Regions from separate parts of the Pseudomonas sp. B21128 genome, predicted to be linked through region 1. Evidence: predicted binding sites of a transcription regulator. Region 1 holds the regulator's gene; each other region holds the start of a gene.

What was found. Region 1 encodes FliA, which starts transcription of late flagellar genes. Its sites were predicted from a motif close to CTAAAGTTTNNNNNNNNNNNGCCGNTAA; they were not measured.
Region 2: a site for FliA is predicted at 2,507-2,534, ahead of AB4P91_RS19650 (methyl-accepting chemotaxis protein). Genes of this name have one in related genera too.
Region 3: a site for FliA is predicted at 3,462-3,489, ahead of AB4P91_RS03115 (methyl-accepting chemotaxis protein). Genes of this name have one in related genera too.

What each region holds. Positions count from the first base shown of each region.
Region 1 covers NZ_CP162590.1:5,510,729-5,516,570, forward strand. Annotated here, with positions in the region: gene AB4P91_RS24870 (chemotaxis protein CheA) at 1-1,272, opposite strand, end outside; gene AB4P91_RS24875 (protein phosphatase CheZ) at 1,310-2,098, opposite strand; gene AB4P91_RS24880 (chemotaxis response regulator CheY) at 2,121-2,492, opposite strand; gene fliA (RNA polymerase sigma factor FliA) at 2,660-3,400, opposite strand; gene fleN (flagellar synthesis regulator FleN) at 3,397-4,227, opposite strand; gene flhF (flagellar biosynthesis protein FlhF) at 4,344-5,684, opposite strand; gene flhA (flagellar biosynthesis protein FlhA) at 5,696-5,842, opposite strand, start outside.
Region 2 covers NZ_CP162590.1:4,391,833-4,397,674, reverse strand. Annotated here, with positions in the region: gene pnuC (nicotinamide riboside transporter PnuC) at 1-386, opposite strand, end outside; gene AB4P91_RS19650 (methyl-accepting chemotaxis protein) at 745-2,379, opposite strand; gene AB4P91_RS19645 (undecaprenyl-diphosphate phosphatase) at 2,684-3,514, shown strand; gene AB4P91_RS19640 (DUF1294 domain-containing protein) at 3,511-3,939, shown strand; gene AB4P91_RS19635 (MmcQ/YjbR family DNA-binding protein) at 4,057-4,416, opposite strand; gene AB4P91_RS19630 (LysR substrate-binding domain-containing protein) at 4,413-5,321, opposite strand; gene AB4P91_RS19625 (FMN-dependent NADH-azoreductase) at 5,450-5,842, shown strand, end outside.
Region 3 covers NZ_CP162590.1:721,254-727,095, reverse strand. Annotated here, with positions in the region: gene AB4P91_RS03120 (potassium/proton antiporter) at 1-1,347, opposite strand, end outside; gene AB4P91_RS03115 (methyl-accepting chemotaxis protein) at 1,781-3,406, opposite strand; gene AB4P91_RS03110 (hypothetical protein) at 3,683-3,913, shown strand; gene AB4P91_RS03105 (cell division protein ZapA) at 3,910-4,212, shown strand; gene AB4P91_RS03100 (hypothetical protein) at 4,288-4,611, opposite strand; gene AB4P91_RS03095 (acyl-CoA dehydrogenase) at 4,737-5,842, opposite strand, start outside.

The DNA.
Region 1 (5,842 bases):
CTTGATCGGTTGCATCCGCGTTTTCATCACCGCAGTCTGCAAGTCAGCCGTGACCACGTCGAGGTTCGACACAGCCTTTTGCATGGCTTCGTCGCCGCTGTTCAGGCCCAGGCGCACCAGACGGTTACGCACCAGCACCAGCTCGCCGACCATGTTCATGATTTCGTCGAGACGTGCAGTGTCGACCCGCACGGTGGTTTCGGCTTCGCTGGCCGGTTTTTCCGGCGGTGGCGCGGCTGGCGCACGGGCCGGAGCCGGTGCAGCAGCGGCCGCCGGTTTTGGCGATTCGGCTTTCGGCGCAGGCGTGGGCGCTGCGGCCGGGGCCTTGGCGGCAGGTTTTGCGACGGCGGCAGTGCTGCCGGCAGACGCAGTCCCTACCTCAGTGAACTTGCCTTTGCCGTGCAATTCGTCGAGCAGCGATTCGAATTCGTGATCACTGATCAGATCGCTGCCAGCCGCAGCCGCTGCCGGAGCAGCAGGCGCAGGCACCGCGGCAATCGCCGATTCCAGCGCATCAACGGCAAAGTTGCCCTTGCCGTGCAACTGGTCGAGCAGCGCTTCGAATTCGTCGTCGGTGATGTCCGAGCTGTCGCCCTTGGCCGGTGCCGCAGGGGCCGGTGCCGCTGGAGCCACCGCATCAACCGCGAACTGACCTTTGCCGTGCAGTTGATCGAGCAACGACTCGAACTCGGCATCGGTGATTTCATCGCTGGCCGCTTCAGTTGCAGCAGGCGCAGCGGCCGCCGCCGGGGCTTCGGCCTGAGCCTTGACGGCGTTCAGCGAGTCCAGCAACTGTTCAAATTCGTTATCGGTGATGTCGCCCGAATCGCTTTCGGCAACCGGTGCCTCAACGACTTCTTCAACCGCTACGGCATCAGCCGATTGCGGTTCGGCCAGACGCGCCAGGGCAGCCAGCAGCTCAGGCGTAGCCGCCGTAATCGGGCTGCGCTCGCGCACTTCGGTGAACATGCCGTTCACCGCGTCCAGTGCTTCGAGCACAACGTCCATCAGTTCTGAATCAACGCGACGCTCACCCTTGCGCAGGATGTCGAACACGTTTTCGGCGATGTGACAGCACTCAACCAGCTCATTGAGCTGAAGGAAGCCGGCGCCCCCTTTTACAGTGTGGAAACCGCGAAAAATTGCGTTGAGCAGATCAGCATCATCCGGGCGGCTTTCCAGCTCGACCAATTGTTCTGACAGTTGCTCAAGAATCTCGCCGGCCTCAACCAGGAAATCCTGAAGGATCTCTTCATCGGCGCCGAAGCTCATTAAGGGGGTGCTCCTAACAGGTCTAAAAACCTAAACTTCAAAATCCAAGGCTGGATAGCAAATCGTCCACATCGTCCTGACCGGACACAACGTCTTCTCGTTTATCGGCATGAATCTGCGGACCTTCACCCTGCGAGAGATGTTTTTGTGGATCTTTTTCAGCGAGCATCGCCGTACGGTCATGTTCGATGCCCGCAAAGCGGTCCACCTGACTGGCCATGAGCACGAGTTTGAGCAAATTGCTTTCGACTTCGGTGACCAGTTGGGTCACACGCTTGATGACCTGACCGGTGAGGTCCTGATAATCCTGAGCCAGCAGGATGTCGTTCAGATTGCTCGACACCGCACGGTTGCCCGTGCTGCTGCGTGACAGAAAACCGTCGACCCGGCGCGCCAGTTCGCGGAACTCTTCAGCCCCGACCTCACGACGCATGAAACGACCCCAATCGGTACTCAAGGCCTGGGCTTCTTCAGCCAGACCATTGACCACCGGCGTGGCGCTTTCCACCAGATCCATGGTGCGGTTGGCCGCGGCTTCCGTCAGCTTGACCACATAGCCCAGGCGTTCGGTGGCGTCGGTAATTTGCGACACTTCCTCGGCCTGCGGCATGTTCGGATCAATCTGGAAATTGACGATCGCACTGTGCAGTTCACGTGTGAGCTTGCCAACTTCCTGGTACAGGCCACGGTCACGGGTCTGATTGAGCTCATGGATCAATTGCACAGCGTCGCCGAACCTGCCCTTTTCAAGGCTTTCGACCAGTTCGACCGCATGTTTTTTCAGGGTCGATTCAAAATCGCCCTGTGAAGATTCGTTGTGGTCCATAGCTCCCCCGTGGCGCAGTTTCTCAACCGATGCGTTCGAAAATCTTCTCGATCTTGTCTTTCAACGCCTGGGCCGTGAAGGGTTTCACCACATAGCCGTTTACACCGGCCTGGGCTGCTTCAATGATCTGTTCGCGCTTGGCTTCAGCGGTCACCATCAGCACTGGCAGGTGCTTGAGTTTTTCATCGGCGCGCACGTGACGCAGCAGGTCGATACCGGTCATGCCCGGCATGTTCCAGTCCGTTACCAGAAAGTCGATGCTGCCGCTGTTGAGAACCGGAATGGCGGTAATGCCATCGTCAGCCTCGACGGTGTTGGTGAACCCCAGATCGCGCAGCAGGTTCTTGATGATCCGCCGCATCGTTGAGAAGTCATCAACGATGAGGATTTTCATGTTCTTGTCCAATTCGACCTCCAAGCAGTCTTAAACGCGCCCAGCACCTGGACGCGCCATTTCATTCAATCCGGCGTAACACTCAAAGACTGTCTGGAGCACAACAGAGCAAGACCGGTGCCGTTCATCACCGCACCAGCCTCGTTCGCAGTGTCCCCACACTGCCTTCAGCGCGCTCGCCACTCCCCCAAACGCCCCCGCAAACGGGCCGCGCACTGGCTGTGTAACTGGCTGACCCGCGATTCACTGACGCCAAGGACTTCACCGATCTCCTTGAGGTTCAGCTCTTCGTCGTAGTACAGCGCCAACACCAGTCGCTCACGCTCCGGCAAATTGGCAATCGCGTCCGCCAGCGCTGCCTGGAAGCGTTCATCTTCCAGATCGCGTGACGGCTCAAGATGAGCACTCGCGCCATCCTCGTGCAGCCCTTCGTGTTCGCCGTCCTGCAACAGGTCGTCGAAACTGAACAAGCGGCTGCCCAGGGTGTCATTCAAAATCCCGTAATAATCGTCGAGACTCAATTGGAGTTCGGCCGCAACTTCGTGATCTTTAGCATCACGGCCGGTTTTAGCTTCAATCGAGCGAATTGCGTCGCTGACCATACGGGTATTGCGGTGAACCGAGCGTGGCGCCCAGTCCCCTTTGCGCACTTCGTCGAGCATCGCGCCGCGGATTCGAATGCCCGCGTACGTTTCGAAACTGGCGCCTTTGCTGGCGTCATATTTGGTCGAGACTTCGAGCAGGCCGATCATTCCGGCCTGGATCAGATCCTCGACCTGCACACTCGCCGGCAACCGTGCCAGCAAGTGGTAGGCAATACGTTTGACCAGTGGCGCGTAACGCTCGATCAACTCGTACTGCGCATCACGTGCCGACTTCTTGTAGTAGTTCATACCGCTTGCGGTCATATGACAGGCCCTGCCGTTTGCTGCACGAGACGCTCGACGAAGAATTCAAGGTGGCCGCGCGGGTTGGCAGGCAGCGGCCAGGTATCGACCTTCTGTGCGATTGCCTTGAACGCCAGTGCGCACTTGGAACGGGGGAAGGCTTCATAGACCGCACGTTGTTTCTGCACGGCCTTGCGTACGCTTTCGTCGTAAGGCACGGCGCCGACGTATTGTAGGGCCACGTCAAGAAAGCGATCCGTGACCTTGGTCAACTTGGCGAACAGGTTGCGCCCTTCCTGCGGGCTCTGCGCCATGTTGGCCAGAACGCGGAAGCGGTTCATGCCGTAATCGCGGTTGAGCAACTTGATCAGCGCGTAAGCGTCGGTGATCGAAGTCGGCTCGTCGCAGACCACCAGCAACACTTCTTGCGCGGCGCGTACGAAACTGACTACCGAGTCACCAATGCCCGCAGCGGTGTCGATCACCAGGACGTCGAGATTGTCGCCGATGTCGCTGAACGCCTGAATCAGACCGGCATGCTGAGCCGGGCTCAGATGCACCATGCTCTGAGTGCCCGACGCAGCCGGCACGATGCGAATTCCGCCCGGGCCTTGCAACAGCACGTCGCGCAATTCGCAGCGGCCTTCGATCACGTCGGCCAAGGTGCGTTTGGGCGTCAGGCCCAACAGAACGTCGACGTTCGCCAGTCCCAGATCGGCGTCCAGCAGCATGACCCGACGGCCAAGCTCTGCCAGCGCAAGAGACAAGTTCACTGACACGTTAGTCTTGCCGACGCCACCTTTGCCGCCGGTCACCGCGATAACCTGTACGGGATGCATGCTGCCCATGTTATTTCTTTACCTTGTCTTGCATAGACGGAGGCCACATTACTGGCTGCGCGTTCACAAACGGAACAATGCATGGCAGACCATCGATGTAGGTACAAAAACTGTTCATGATTACCTCAGCCTACCTGCTTGGTCGGGCTGTGATAGATATCAGCGAACATGTCAGCCATGGCTTCTTCGCTGGGTTCTTCCTGCATTTGCACGCTGACGGCGCGGCTGACCAGTTGATGACGGCGCGGCAGATGCAAATCATCCGGAATCCGTGGGCCATCGGTCAGATACGCGACCGGCAATTCATGACTGATCGCCAGGCTCAACACTTCGCCAAGGCTAGCCGTTTCATCCAGTTTAGTCAGGATGCACCCGGAGAGCCCGCAACGCTTGTAACTGTGATAAGCGGCGGTTAGAACCTGTTTCTGGCTGGTGGTTGCCAGCACGAGATAATTTTTTGAACGGATGCCACGCCCGGCCAGACTTTCGAGCTGCATACGCAGTGCCGGATCGCTGGCCTGCAGGCCGGCGGTATCGATCAGCACCACGCGTTTGCGCAGCAGCGGGTCCAGGGCCTGTACCAGCGACTGCCCCGGATCGACGTGCGTTACCGGCACGTTGAGGATCCGGCCCAGGGTCTTCAGTTGTTCCTGAGCGCCGATGCGGAAGCTGTCCATGCTCACCAGCGCGACATTCTGCGCGCCGTACTTGAGCACGTAGCGGGCAGCAAGCTTGGCAAGCGTGGTGGTCTTGCCCATGCCGGCAGGGCCGACCATGGCAATCACACCCCCCTCTTCCAGCGGCTCGACCTCCGGTACGGCAATCATCCGCGCCAGATGCGCCAGCAGCATGCGCCAGGCCTGACGAGGTTCTTCGATATCCGTGACCATCGCCAGCAGGTCGCGCGACAACGGGCCGGACAGGCCGATCCGTTGCAGACGGCGATACAGGTTGGCTTGCGCCGGGCGGCTGCCCTGCAGCTGATTCCAGGCGAGGGTGCCGAGCTGAACTTCCATCAGCTCGCGCAGGCTGTTCAATTCAAAACGCATCGAATCCAGTGCACGCGGATCAATCCCGCCGGACGATTGCGCAGGTGCCGGGGCCGGACGCGCCGGGGCCGCGTAAGTCGGCTCGCTCAACGGTTCGGCAGCGGTCAGCGGCAGGCCGGCCGTCATTGGCAAACCGGCGAACAACTGGCGATTGGTGTCGCCATCGGCTTCGCCGCGAAGGCTCAATTCGGCCTGGGCGGTGACGATGCGCGACTGGGTCTTGCGCAGCTCGTCTTCGAGTTCCATGTTCGGAACCCGTGGCGCGAGCGCCGACAACGTGTAATCCAGCGCCGCCGTCAGTTCGACGCCGCCGGCAATGCGGCGGTTGCCAATGATGGCGGCATCAGCGCCCAGCTCATCACGAACCAGCTTCATGGCCTGACGCATATCGGCGGCGAAAAAACGCTTAACTTGCATAAACCACTACCTCAGCCGTTGGGCCCTACTGTCGCAACGATGGTCACTTGCTTGTTGTCCGGTATTTCCTGGTAGGCCAGCACGTGCAATCCAGGGACTGCCAGGCGGCCAAAGCGCGAGAGCATCGCGCGGATCGGGCCGGCTACCAAGAGGATGAC
Region 2 (5,842 bases), 1.1 Mb from region 1:
AACTGCGCAACCAGGCTGAAACCGGTGAGCGCCGCGTCCAGCCACGGTTGCGCCGCGTCAGTCCAGTGCGCCATCGCAGCCCCCAGCAACACGCTGCCAATTGCGCCGACACTCAGGCCAAGCGCTATCGAGCGAGTATCCAGGCGAGTGACTTGTCGCCCGTCATGCATCGTCCCGGCGCGCGTCCATTGCCACCAGCCATACACTTGCAGGGCGGCGTAGATCACTTGCAGCAACATGTCCGAATACAGCTTCACTTCAAAGAAGATCCAGCTATAGAGCAACACCATGACCAGGCCGATCGGCCAGCACCACGGATTCTGTTTGACCGTCAGCCACACGGCGATGACACCGAGAGCGGCGGCAAACAGTTCAAGCCCGGACATGTGGGTTCCTTGAGGGGGAGTTGAAAGAGGGGGCGGATTGTACTGTATTCGCCAGAACACTGAAGAACCCTGTGGGAGCGAGCTTGCTCGCCAGTGTGGCGGCCCACTCAACACTGATGCTGAATGTCGCACCCCCATCGCTGGCAAGCCAGCTCCCACAGGGATTTATGTAGTGCTCAGGCTTTGTGGCACGCCGCCAAAGTTTGCCAGCTCACACAGAGATTCATGTTGTGCTCACAAAAGATGGCGCTGCACAAAACCTGTGGGGGCTGGCTTGCCAGCGATAGCGGTGGGGCAGGCAACACCTTCCAACCGACAAGCCGCTATCGCGAGCAAGCTCGCTCCCACAGGTTAGGTATTACACGCGGAACTGGCGCAGGAGGCCGTTGAGTTGTTCGCTCAGTTGCCCAAGGCGTACGCTCGCCGCACTCGACTGTTCTGCCGCCATGGCCGTGCTGTGAGAAAGCCCCGCCGCCTGGGTAACGTTCTGGTTGATGTCCTCGACCACATGCGCCTGTTGTAGCGTGGCGCTGGCAATCGACGCGTTCAGGCCATTGAGGTTGCGCAACGCCTGGCCGATGGCATTCAGGCTCGCGCCCGCCAGCCCGGCCTGTTCAATGGTCAGTTGCGACGCCTTGCTGCTGTCACCGATGACCTTCACCGCCGCCTCGGAGTGATTTTGCAGGCGTTCGATCATCGACTGGATTTCCGCTGTCGACTTCTGCGTACGCTGCGCCAGCAAGCGCACTTCATCCGCCACCACGGCGAATCCACGGCCCTGTTCACCAGCACGCGCCGCTTCGATCGCCGCGTTGAGGGCGAGCAGGTTGGTTTGCTCGGCAATCGAGCGAATCACCTCCAGCACGCTGCCGATCTGGGTACTTTCGGTGGCCAAGGTGCGAATCACCTCGACTGCTTGATCAATGGTGCCGGAGAGCTTGTCGATTTGTTGCAGGCTACCGTCGATATTGATCTGGCCCTGTTGCGCCTGCGCCTCGGCATCACGCATTTCGGTGGCCGCATGCTCAGCGTTTTTCGCCACGTCCTGCACGCCGTAAGTCACCTCGTTGATCGCGGTGGCCACCAACTCCATTTGTTGCGACTGTTGCTGACTACGTTGCTGAGCTTGCGAGGCATCGTTGCCCAGTTCGCTGGACGATTGACCGAGCGCGCTGGCCGACACCTGCAACTCACCGATCACCCGGCGCAATTTGGCGGTAAACGCATTGAAGTGGTGAGCCAGTTCGGTCACTTCGTCCTTGCCGTGGGTATCGAGGCTGCGGGTCAGGTCGCTTTCGCCGCTGGCGATGTTGGCCATGGCATTCACGGTTTCCTGCAAGGGGCGCACGATGCTGCGCGCGATCAGGATCACCAGCAGCGCCATGATCATGGCAATCCCCAGACCGATCACGGTGGCCTTGATCACCTGGCCCTGGAATTCGGCCTGCACGTCGTCAACGTAAACCCCGGAGCCAAGCACCCAGCCCCACGGCTCGAACAGTTTGACGTAAGAGGTTTTCGCCACAGGCTCACTCGCGCCGGGTTTCGGCCAGCGGTAATCGACCATGCCGGCGCCCTTGGACCGGGCAATCGCGACCATTTCGTTGAACACCGCAAAACCGTCCGGATCGCGGATTGCCGAGAGGTTCTGGCCTTCGAGTTTGGGGTTGGTCGGGTGCATGACCATCACTGGGGTCAGGTCGTTGATCCAGAAGTAATCGCTCTGGTCGTAGCGCAGCCCACGGATGGCCGTGAGGGCTTGTTTCTGCGCCGCCTCTTTAGTCAGCGTTCCGGCGGTTTCCAGCTCGTGGTAGTAGGTCAGCAGGCCACTGGCGGTCTGTACCACGTGCTGGGTTTTCTGGGCTTTGGCGTGATACAGGTCGTCGTGGATCTGCTTGAGCATCAATACGCCCAAGGTCAGCAACATGACCACCGCCACAATCAAGATGAGCCACAAGCGTCGGCTGATCGACACACTGCGCAAGCTGTTCATAACGCTGTCACTCCGGATTCTTTTTCTTGTAATAAACGACCGCCAGCATCCAACCACGATTTCGCGAGCGGGCATACGCGACCCAAGTCGTATAACGCGGCAGCGCTAATAAGGCTTGTCTGTTAGGATTTCGGCCCCGCGCGTGAAAACCTGAATCGAAGTTGATATTTCACGGAATTTTGACCCGTTCCTAGGGATCCTGTGCGCGCGGAATCGGTCCAGCATTAACCAGCTACGCTGATCGCAGTGAACGTAAAAAAATACTATCGGGGCATGCCGGCGTGCATCGCTCTTTGGGGGATTGATGGATCTTTGGACCGCCTTGCAGGCATTGATACTAGGAGTTGTAGAAGGGCTGACGGAGTTTTTGCCCATTTCCAGTACCGGACACCAGATCATTGTTGCCGACCTGCTCAACTTCGGCGGCGAACGGGCCATGGCGTTCAACATTATTATTCAGCTGGGCGCGATTCTCGCCGTGGTCTGGGAATTTCGCCGCAAAATTTTCGACGTGGTCATCGGCTTGCCGACCCAGCCAAGTGCGCGGCGCTTTACGGCTAATCTGCTGATCGCGTTCTTACCTGCCGTGGTGTTGGGGGTGATTTTTGCCGACCTGATTCACGAATACCTGTTCAACCCGATCACTGTGGCGGCGGCGTTGGTGGTGGGCGGGGTGATCATGTTGTGGGCCGAAAAGCGTCAGCATGAAGTGCATGCCGAAACGGTCGATGAGATTCGCTGGAGCGACGCCCTTAAAATCGGCTTCGCCCAATGCCTGGCAATGATTCCCGGCACTTCGCGTTCCGGCTCGACGATCATTGGCGGCCTGCTGTTCGGCCTGTCGCGCAAGACCGCCACCGAGTTCTCGTTCTTCCTCGCCATGCCGACCATGGTCGGTGCTGCGGTGTACTCGGGCTACAAGTATCGCGATCTATTTGTGCCGGCGGATTTTCCGGTGTTTGCCATCGGTTTCGTCACCGCATTTATCTTCGCGATGATCGCCGTGCGCGGCCTCCTCAAGTTCATCGGCAGCCATAGCTATGCGGCATTTGCCTGGTATCGGATTGTATTCGGGCTGGTGATTCTGGCGACCTGGCAGTTTGGCTGGGTGGACTGGTCGGCGGCCAAGGCATGAGTGATTCGCGCGCGCGCCGCCCCGAAGGTCGGCCGTCCGGAGGCAATATTCAGCACCTGAAACTGAAGCTGGTCGTCCTGTTGATCGTCTGTGCGTTGCCGTTGGCAGGCTCGCTGTCGATGTGGCTGAGCGGCATTTCTCTGCTGCCGCTGGCGGCGTATGGCATCGTCAGCGTGTTGGCGTTTTTCATGTACTGGGCGGACAAGCGCAAGGCTCGCAACGATGCGTGGCGCACGCCGGAAAACATCCTTCATGCGGTGGAGCTGGCGGGCGGCTGGCCGGGTGCGCTGATTGCCCAACAGGTGTTCCGGCACAAGACGCGCAAAGTGTCGTTTCAGGTGCTGTTCTGGATGATTGTCGTGTTGCATCAGGTGTTCTGGATCGACCAGTTGTTCCTCGGTTCGAACCTGTTGTCCTTCCTTTGAGAGATCACATAGAAACCTGTGGGAGCGAGCTTGCTCGCGAAGAGGTCGTGTCAGTCGACATCATTGCTCAATGACAAGCCGCTTTCGCCAGCAAGCTCGCTCCCACAGATACTGTGGTTAAAGCAGTAATCCAATCCGGGTTTTCTTCGGCAACTTGCTCACCACCAACTGATGCGACCGTTGCAGCAACCCCTGCAATTCCTCGGTGCCCAGCGGGTAGGGCGGATGCATGATGATCCACTGTGCCCTTGCCAGATAAGGAGCGGGATGGATCCCGGGGCGGTCGCAATGGCCTAAAAACAGGTCTTTGTCGACCTTGAACGCCAGTGAATCCCCACGCAGCCCCTGCAAGGCAAACATCTTGTTGCCGGCAATCGAAAATACGCGCACGCCACCCCACTTGTAGTCCTCGCGCGCGCCCGGCAATGCCAGACAAAACGCGGCGACGTCCGCTTCGCTCATTTTTCCCTTGCTCATAACAACCGCTCCCCACAGGCATTGAACGACTCGACCAGGTGATCAATCCACGCACGCACCGCCGGCATGACCCCGCGCCGATGCGGGTACACCGCTTGCAGCCATCCGCCGGGCAGCGACCATTCGGGCAGCAACTGCACCAGCGCGCCGCTTTCCAACTCGGCTTCGCAATACATCATGGGCAATAGCGTGAAGCCCTGGCCGGCCAGCACACAAGCCTTGCGCACGACAAAATCGTCGATGCCCAGCCGTGCTTCCATGCTCAGCTCGAAACTGGTGCCCTGTTGATCGATTAAACGCACATGCACCAGCCGATCGGCCTCGAGCGCGCCGAGCACCGGCAAGTTCTTCAGGTCTTGCGGGTGGCTGATCGACTGGCCTTGCATGAATGTCGGGCTGGCCACGACCACCATTTGCGCCTGGCGCAGACGGCGCGTGACCAGTAACGGGTCTTCATCGCCCAGCTCGCGCACACGCAGGGCAACGTCAAATCCTTCGGCGACCAGATCGACCCGGCGATTGAGCAACACCACTTCAAGTTGCACCTGAGGGAATTTGCCGAGGAAGTCGCTGATCACCCACGGCAGCATTTCATGCGCCAGGCCGGTGGGGCAGGACACCCGCAAACGTCCCCGCGGTTCGCTGGACATGCTGGCGACGGCTTCGTCGGCCATTTCCGCTTCAAGCAGCATCGCCTGACAGTGACGCAAATAGCGCTCGCCGACCGCGGTGAGGTTGAGTTGGCGCGTGGTGCGCTGCAGTAAACGCGCCCCGAGACGCTCTTCCAGTTCGGCGATGCGCCGCGACAGTCGTGACTTGGGAATCCCCAGCAAACGGCCGGCCGCCGCAAAACCGCCAGCCTCGACGACTTTGGCGAAATAGTAGAGATCGTTGAGATCTTGCATGGTGGATATCCAACTGTTCTATCAGTGGGACGAACTATCGCATTGCTGGCGGCTAATCAGCTATTGGTTTGTTGCGTAGGATTGTCTCCATTCCGTCGCCACCGGCGATTCATTCCAGGAGATCCCACATGAAACTGCTGCATATCGATTCGAGCATTCTGGGCGACAACTCGGCTTCCCGTCTGTTGAGCAGCGAAGTCGTCAAAGCCTGGCAAGCCGCCGAGCCAAGCGCGGTGGTGACTTACCGCGACCTGGCTGCCGACGCCATCAGCCATTTCTCGTCGACCACGCTGGTTGCCGCCGGCACCACCGCTGAACTGCGCAACGCCGCACAGCAACACGAAGCCGACCTGAGCGCTTCGACGCTGGCCGAGTTCATCGCCGCTGACGCTGTAGTGATCGCTGCACCGATGTACAACTTCACCGTTCCGACCCAACTCAAGGCGTGGATCGACCGTGTTGCGGTTGCCGGTCAAACCTTCCGCTACACCGAAGCCGGCCCAGAAGGCCTGTGCGGCGGT
Region 3 (5,842 bases), 1.2 Mb from region 1:
CTGGCCTCGGAACAGCGCGGCGATGCGCGTGCCTTCGGGCATTTTCAGCTCGCGCAGGGGTGAACCGATGCACCATTTCTCCGCGCCGAGCTTATAAACGAACAGCTCCCACTCGCTGGTGATGTGCACTTCCAGTGCGGATCGCGAAATCGGCGCAGGCTCCGGCGGTACGGTAACCTTCAGCAGTTTGGCCACCCACGGCAGGCTTGTGCCCTGCACGAGCAGTGACACCAACACGATGAAGAAGGCGAGGTTGAAGTACAGCTGAGCGTTTGGCAGCCCGGCCATCAGCGGGAACACCGCAAGAATGATCGGTACCGCGCCGCGCAGGCCAACCCAGGAAATAAAGACTTTCTCGCGGCCATGGAACGCCTTGAACGGCAGCAGGCCGACCATCACCGACAGCGGTCGCGCAAACAGAATCATCCACAGCGCCAGGCCGAGGGCGGGCAGGGCGATGGGCAGCAAATCGTGCGGCGTGACCAGCAGCCCCAGCACCAGGAACATGCCGATCTGCGCCAGCCACGCCATGCCATCGAGCATGTGCAGGATGCCATGACGGCTGCGCACCGGGCGGTTGCCGATCACCAGTCCACACAGGTACACCGCGAGAAAGCCGCTGCCATGCAAGGCGTTGGTCAGGGCAAACACCACCAGACCGCCAGCGATCACCAGAATCGGATACAGGCCGGCGGCGAGGTTGATCCGGTTGACCATTTGCAACATCAACCAGCCACCGCCGAGCCCGACCATGCCACCGATACCGAACTCGCGGATCAGGTGGGTCAACAGGCTCCAGTGCAAACCGGTCTGGCCGCTGGCGAGCATGTCGATCAGGGTCACGGTGAGGAACACCGCCATCGGGTCGTTGCTGCCGGATTCGATTTCCAGGCTGGCGCTCACCCGTTCGTTCAGGCCCTTGCCGCCGAGGAGCGAGAACACTGCCGCGGCGTCGGTGGAGCCGACGATGGCGCCGATCAGCAGGCCCTGGATCAGGTTCAGGTCGAACAGCCACGCCGCTGCCATGCCGGTCAGTCCGGTGGTGATCAAGACTCCGACCGTCGCCAACGACAGCGCCGGCCACAACGCCACGCGGAAACTTGATACCCGCGTGCGCAAACCGCCGTCGAGCAGGATCACCGCCAGCGCGAGGTTGCCGACCAGATAAGCCGTGGGGTAATTGTCGAAAATGATCCCGCCGCCATCGACCCCGGCGGCCATGCCGACCGCGAGAATAATGACCAGAATCGGAATGCCGAGCCGGGAAGAGAGTGAGCTGACAAGAATGCTTGCGCCTACCAGCAACGCGCCGATCAAGAACAGGCTGTTGATGGTCGTCGCATTCAAAGGCAGTACTCCAGAAGCGTAAAGACGGGCGAAAACTGACCATGCAGTCTGCGTGCCAGCGATTCTAACCTGTTGAAATGTGATGCTGTCAAAAAGGTTTTCACGCTGGGGTGTTCGAGGATTCAGTTTGGCTCGCGATGGCTGCCCTCACCCTAACCCTCTCCCAGAGGGAGAGGGGACTGACCGGGGTGCTTGTGCGGGCTACGCCGACCTGAGATGCCGAGTCGAACTCAGGTTTGGAAAAGCACGAAGATCTGCCCCCTTTCCCCTCACCCGGAGGGGAGAGGGGGCTGAGCGCGGAGTTCTCGCGAGGTACACCAACCTGAGATGTTGAGTCGAACTCAGGTTTTGAAAAGCACGATGATCTGCTCCCTCTCCCTCGGGGAGAGGGCTGGGGTGAGGGGGCTTTTGATCTTGATCTTGGTTTACAGAATCAAAGGCTGAACCGCCCAACCATATTGTTCAGATCCAGCGCCAGCCGCGACAACTCGTTACTCGCCGCACTGGTCTGATTCGCCCCGGTCGCCGATTGCACCGACAGATCGCGGATGTTCACCAGATTTCGGTCGACTTCCCGCGCCACCTGCGCCTGCTCTTCAGCAGCGCTGGCGATTACCAGGTTGCGTTCGTTGATCTCGACGATGGCGGTGTTGATGGTGTCCAGCGACATCCCGGCACCGCGGGCAATATTCAGCGTCGACTCAGCACGCTCAGTGCTGTTGCGCATCGAATCCACGGCGTGTTCGGTGCCGCTTTGAATGCTGCCGATCATGCGCTCGATTTCGCTGGTCGACTGCTGTGTGCGATGGGCCAAGGCACGCACTTCGTCCGCCACCACCGCAAAACCACGACCGGCCTCACCGGCACGGGCGGCTTCAATCGCGGCGTTCAGCGCCAGCAGGTTGGTCTGATCCGCCAGGCCACGAATCACGTCCAGCACCTTGCCGATGTCACGGGATTCATTGGCCAGCTCGCCGATCAGGCTCGCCGTGCTCTGCACGTCGGCGCTCATGCGTTCGATGGCGCTGACCGTCTCCTGCACCAGGTCACGACCGTCGCCTGCCGAAGTGGTGGCGTTCTTCGAAGCTTCCGAGGTGCTGACCGCGTTGCGGGCGACTTCTTCGACCGCGCTGGTCATCTCGTTGACCGCTGTAGCCGCCTGTTCGATTTCGTTGTTCTGCTGAGTCAGACCGCGAGCGCTTTCGTCGGTGACGCTGTTCAGTTCTTCAGCGGCCGAGGCAAGTTGCGTGGCCGAGCCGGAAATCCGCTGCAGGGTGTCACGCAGCTTCGATTGCATCTTGGCCATTGCCGCCAGCAGGCGTCCGGCTTCGTCGCTGCCGTCGACGTGGATCGGCTGCGTGAGGTTGCCTTCGGCGATGGTCTCTGCCGCTTCCAGGGCTTTGGAGATTGGCTTGGTGATGCTGTTGGTCAGCAACCAGGCGAACAGCAAAGTCAGGCCGCTGGCGATGATCAGCAGAGTGACCACCAGGTTGAACGACATGGCGTACTGGTCAGACGCACCCTTATCCGTTTCGGCGATTTGCTGGGTGTTGATTTCCAGCAAGCGCGCCAACGCAGCATTCACCGCTTCCGAATTGCTCAGCAAGTCGCTGTTGAGCATCTGCCGCAGTTCATCGATCTGGTTGTTGCGCGACAGGGTTTTCATCCTGTCTTCCATCTGGCGGTACTGCGCGAGCAATTGCACGTACTGGTCGTAAGCCGAGCGTTCCTGTGGGCCGTCGATCAACGGTTCATAGGCGCGTTGTGCGTCGGCGATCTGCTTGTTGCGCAGCTCGAAGAGCTCGAAGGTTTTTTGCTGGACGTCCGGTTCGCGGTTGATCAGCAAGCGATACGACAGCACTCGAAGGCGTAGCGTCAGTTGAGTGAATTCATCGAGGGCCTTGATGGAAGGCACGCTGGCGGTGGCGATGTCTTCGCCTGCCGCGCGGATTTTGCTCATCTGGTTCAGGGCGAACACACCGAGAATCAACATCAGGCCGCCGATCAGGGCGAAACCGGTGAACGCCCGGGGGGCGATATTCATATTGCGGAGGGACATGGGCGGGTACCGAGAAGGGCCGCATCCATGCGGGCTGAGACTGCTATTGCATGACTTATCGGTCGGGCAAATGAACTCTTTAGTTCGTGTGCGTATTTGTCGCACCCCGCATTGAGCGACGAAGTGCAGGAACCAGATCGGCAGATCACAGTCTTTTAAACTCGCGAGAACGGTCGGCCGTCAGGCAAATCAAGGCTTTGCGCCGGTTTAAACCTAGCGTCCACGACGACTTTTCTTTATCGTACGCGCCCTTTGAAAAACGCTTGGAAGATCAAAATGTTGGAAGCATCCCTCAGCCAGTTGGAACAGCTCGTCAGCGACCTGGTGCAACAGAACCAGACCCTTTCGCAAACCAACCAGACCCTGTCCACGGAACTGGCCCAGGCCAAGGATGAAAACGAAAGCCTGCAACTGAACCTGATGGAACAGGAAGAAAAACACGGCGCCACCGCCGCGCGCATTCAGGCTCTGGTTGATCGCGTCAACGCAGGTCCTGTCAGCGCATGAACCACCACTCAGCAGGGGTAAAAGTCGTCTCCATTCTTGGGGAGGACTATTCGATCAAGGCACCGGCCGGGGAAGAACAGACCCTGCTGGACGCAGCACTCATGCTCAAGGCCGCGCTGGACGACACCAAAAGGAAATACCCGACGCTGATCGGCGACCGCCTGCTGGTGCTGGCGGCGATGAATCTGTGCTCGCAGCAGATCGAAATGAAGAAACAGCACCAGCAAGAACTCGACCGTTACCAAGAGCAAGTCAGCGCCACGGTCGACACCATCGCCAAGACCATCAATCAGGGCTAATGAGGCCTTTGGCCAATGCCGCCTCGAAAGAGCGCTCTTGTTCAGAGCGCTCAAGCCCGCTCAGCGTGCCAGCGTTCAAATCTGCAATTCGCAGAAATATTCGCCGCCAGATTCGTAGATCACCTTAGCTTTTACAGTGCGCTTCGTTCCGTTGAAGTCGAAGGTATCGTCCTTTTGAGCGGCCCACAGCATCTGGTCATGGCTGACGGGTTGTTGCGACGTCAGGGTTTCACCCGATAAGGTCACTTCAACCTTGTAATCCCAATCACTTGCAGCAAAGTGTTTTGCGCTGACCACTTTAGCTGTGCTGCCTCGAAGCAGCTTCTCGCCGATATTTATGTGTAGCAGCATGTGGTCGAGGGGCTCGGCTCTTGCGGCTTTCAATTGTCTCTCGGTCATACCCGCCTCCGTTGTGTGCTGTAACTTCGAAGAGACGAAGGTATACCTGCAGTGTTGCAACGTAACCTGTCAGGTTTTACAGGTGTACAAACGGCGCGCGTTATGGGCGTGCCGAGGGTCAGCCTTTAAAACCACTCATCCTGCATCGCCAGGCAGGTATCATCCCGCGCCTCCAGCAACGCCAACTCGTGGTGACAACCCGGCACTTCCCACGTCAGGAAATACCGCGCCGCCTGCAACTTGCCCTTATAGAAGTCGGTATCCGCCGCATTGCCCTTGACCAAGCCTTCCTCGGCGCGAATAGCCTGCTCCAGCCAGCGCCAGCCAATCACCGTGTGGCCAAACACTTTCAGATACAGCGCCGAATTCGCCAGGCTGCTGTTGACCTTGCCCTGAGCAAGATCGGTCAGCAAACCGATGGTCACCACTTGCAGGCGCGCCACCAGTTTTTCCAACGGCTCACGCAGTGCGGTTAACGATTCGTACGCAACAGCGCGTTCAGCGGTGTCGGCGATCAGCCGCACCAGTTGCTTCAAGCCTGCCCCACCGTTCTGCGCCAGTTTGCGCCCGAGCAAGTCCAGCGACTGAATGCCGTGGGTGCCTTCGTGAATCGGATTCAAACGGTTGTCGCGGTAATACTGCTCAACCGGGTATTCGCGGGTGTAGCCGTGGCCGCCGAGAATCTGGATCGCCAGTTCATTCGCCTTGAGGCAGAACTCCGACGGCCAGGATTTGACGATGGGTGTCAGTAAATCCAGCAGTTCATGGGCGTGCTTGCGCTCGGCTTCGGTTTCCAGTGTTGTGGTGTCATCGAACAACCTCGCCGCATACAGCCCGAGGTCAAAGGCACCTTCGACGTAGGACTTTTGCGTCAGCAGCATGCGTCTGACGTCGGCGTGCTGAATGATCGCCACGGGCGCAGTGGTTGGGTCCTTGCTGTCCGGCACCCGGCCTTGCGGACGTTCGCGAGCGTACTCCAGCGAATACAGGTAACCGGCGTAACCGAGCATCACCGCGCCCATGCCAACGCCGATTCGCGCCTCGTTCATCATCTGGAACATGTAGCTCAGACCGCGATGCGCTTCACCGACCAGATAGCCGACACATTCACCGTTATCGCCGAAGTTCAGCGCGGTAGACGTCGTGCCACGCCAGCCCATCTTGTGGAATAGCCCGGCCAGCAGCACATCGTTACGTTGGCCCAGGGTGCCGTCATCGTTGACCAGAAACT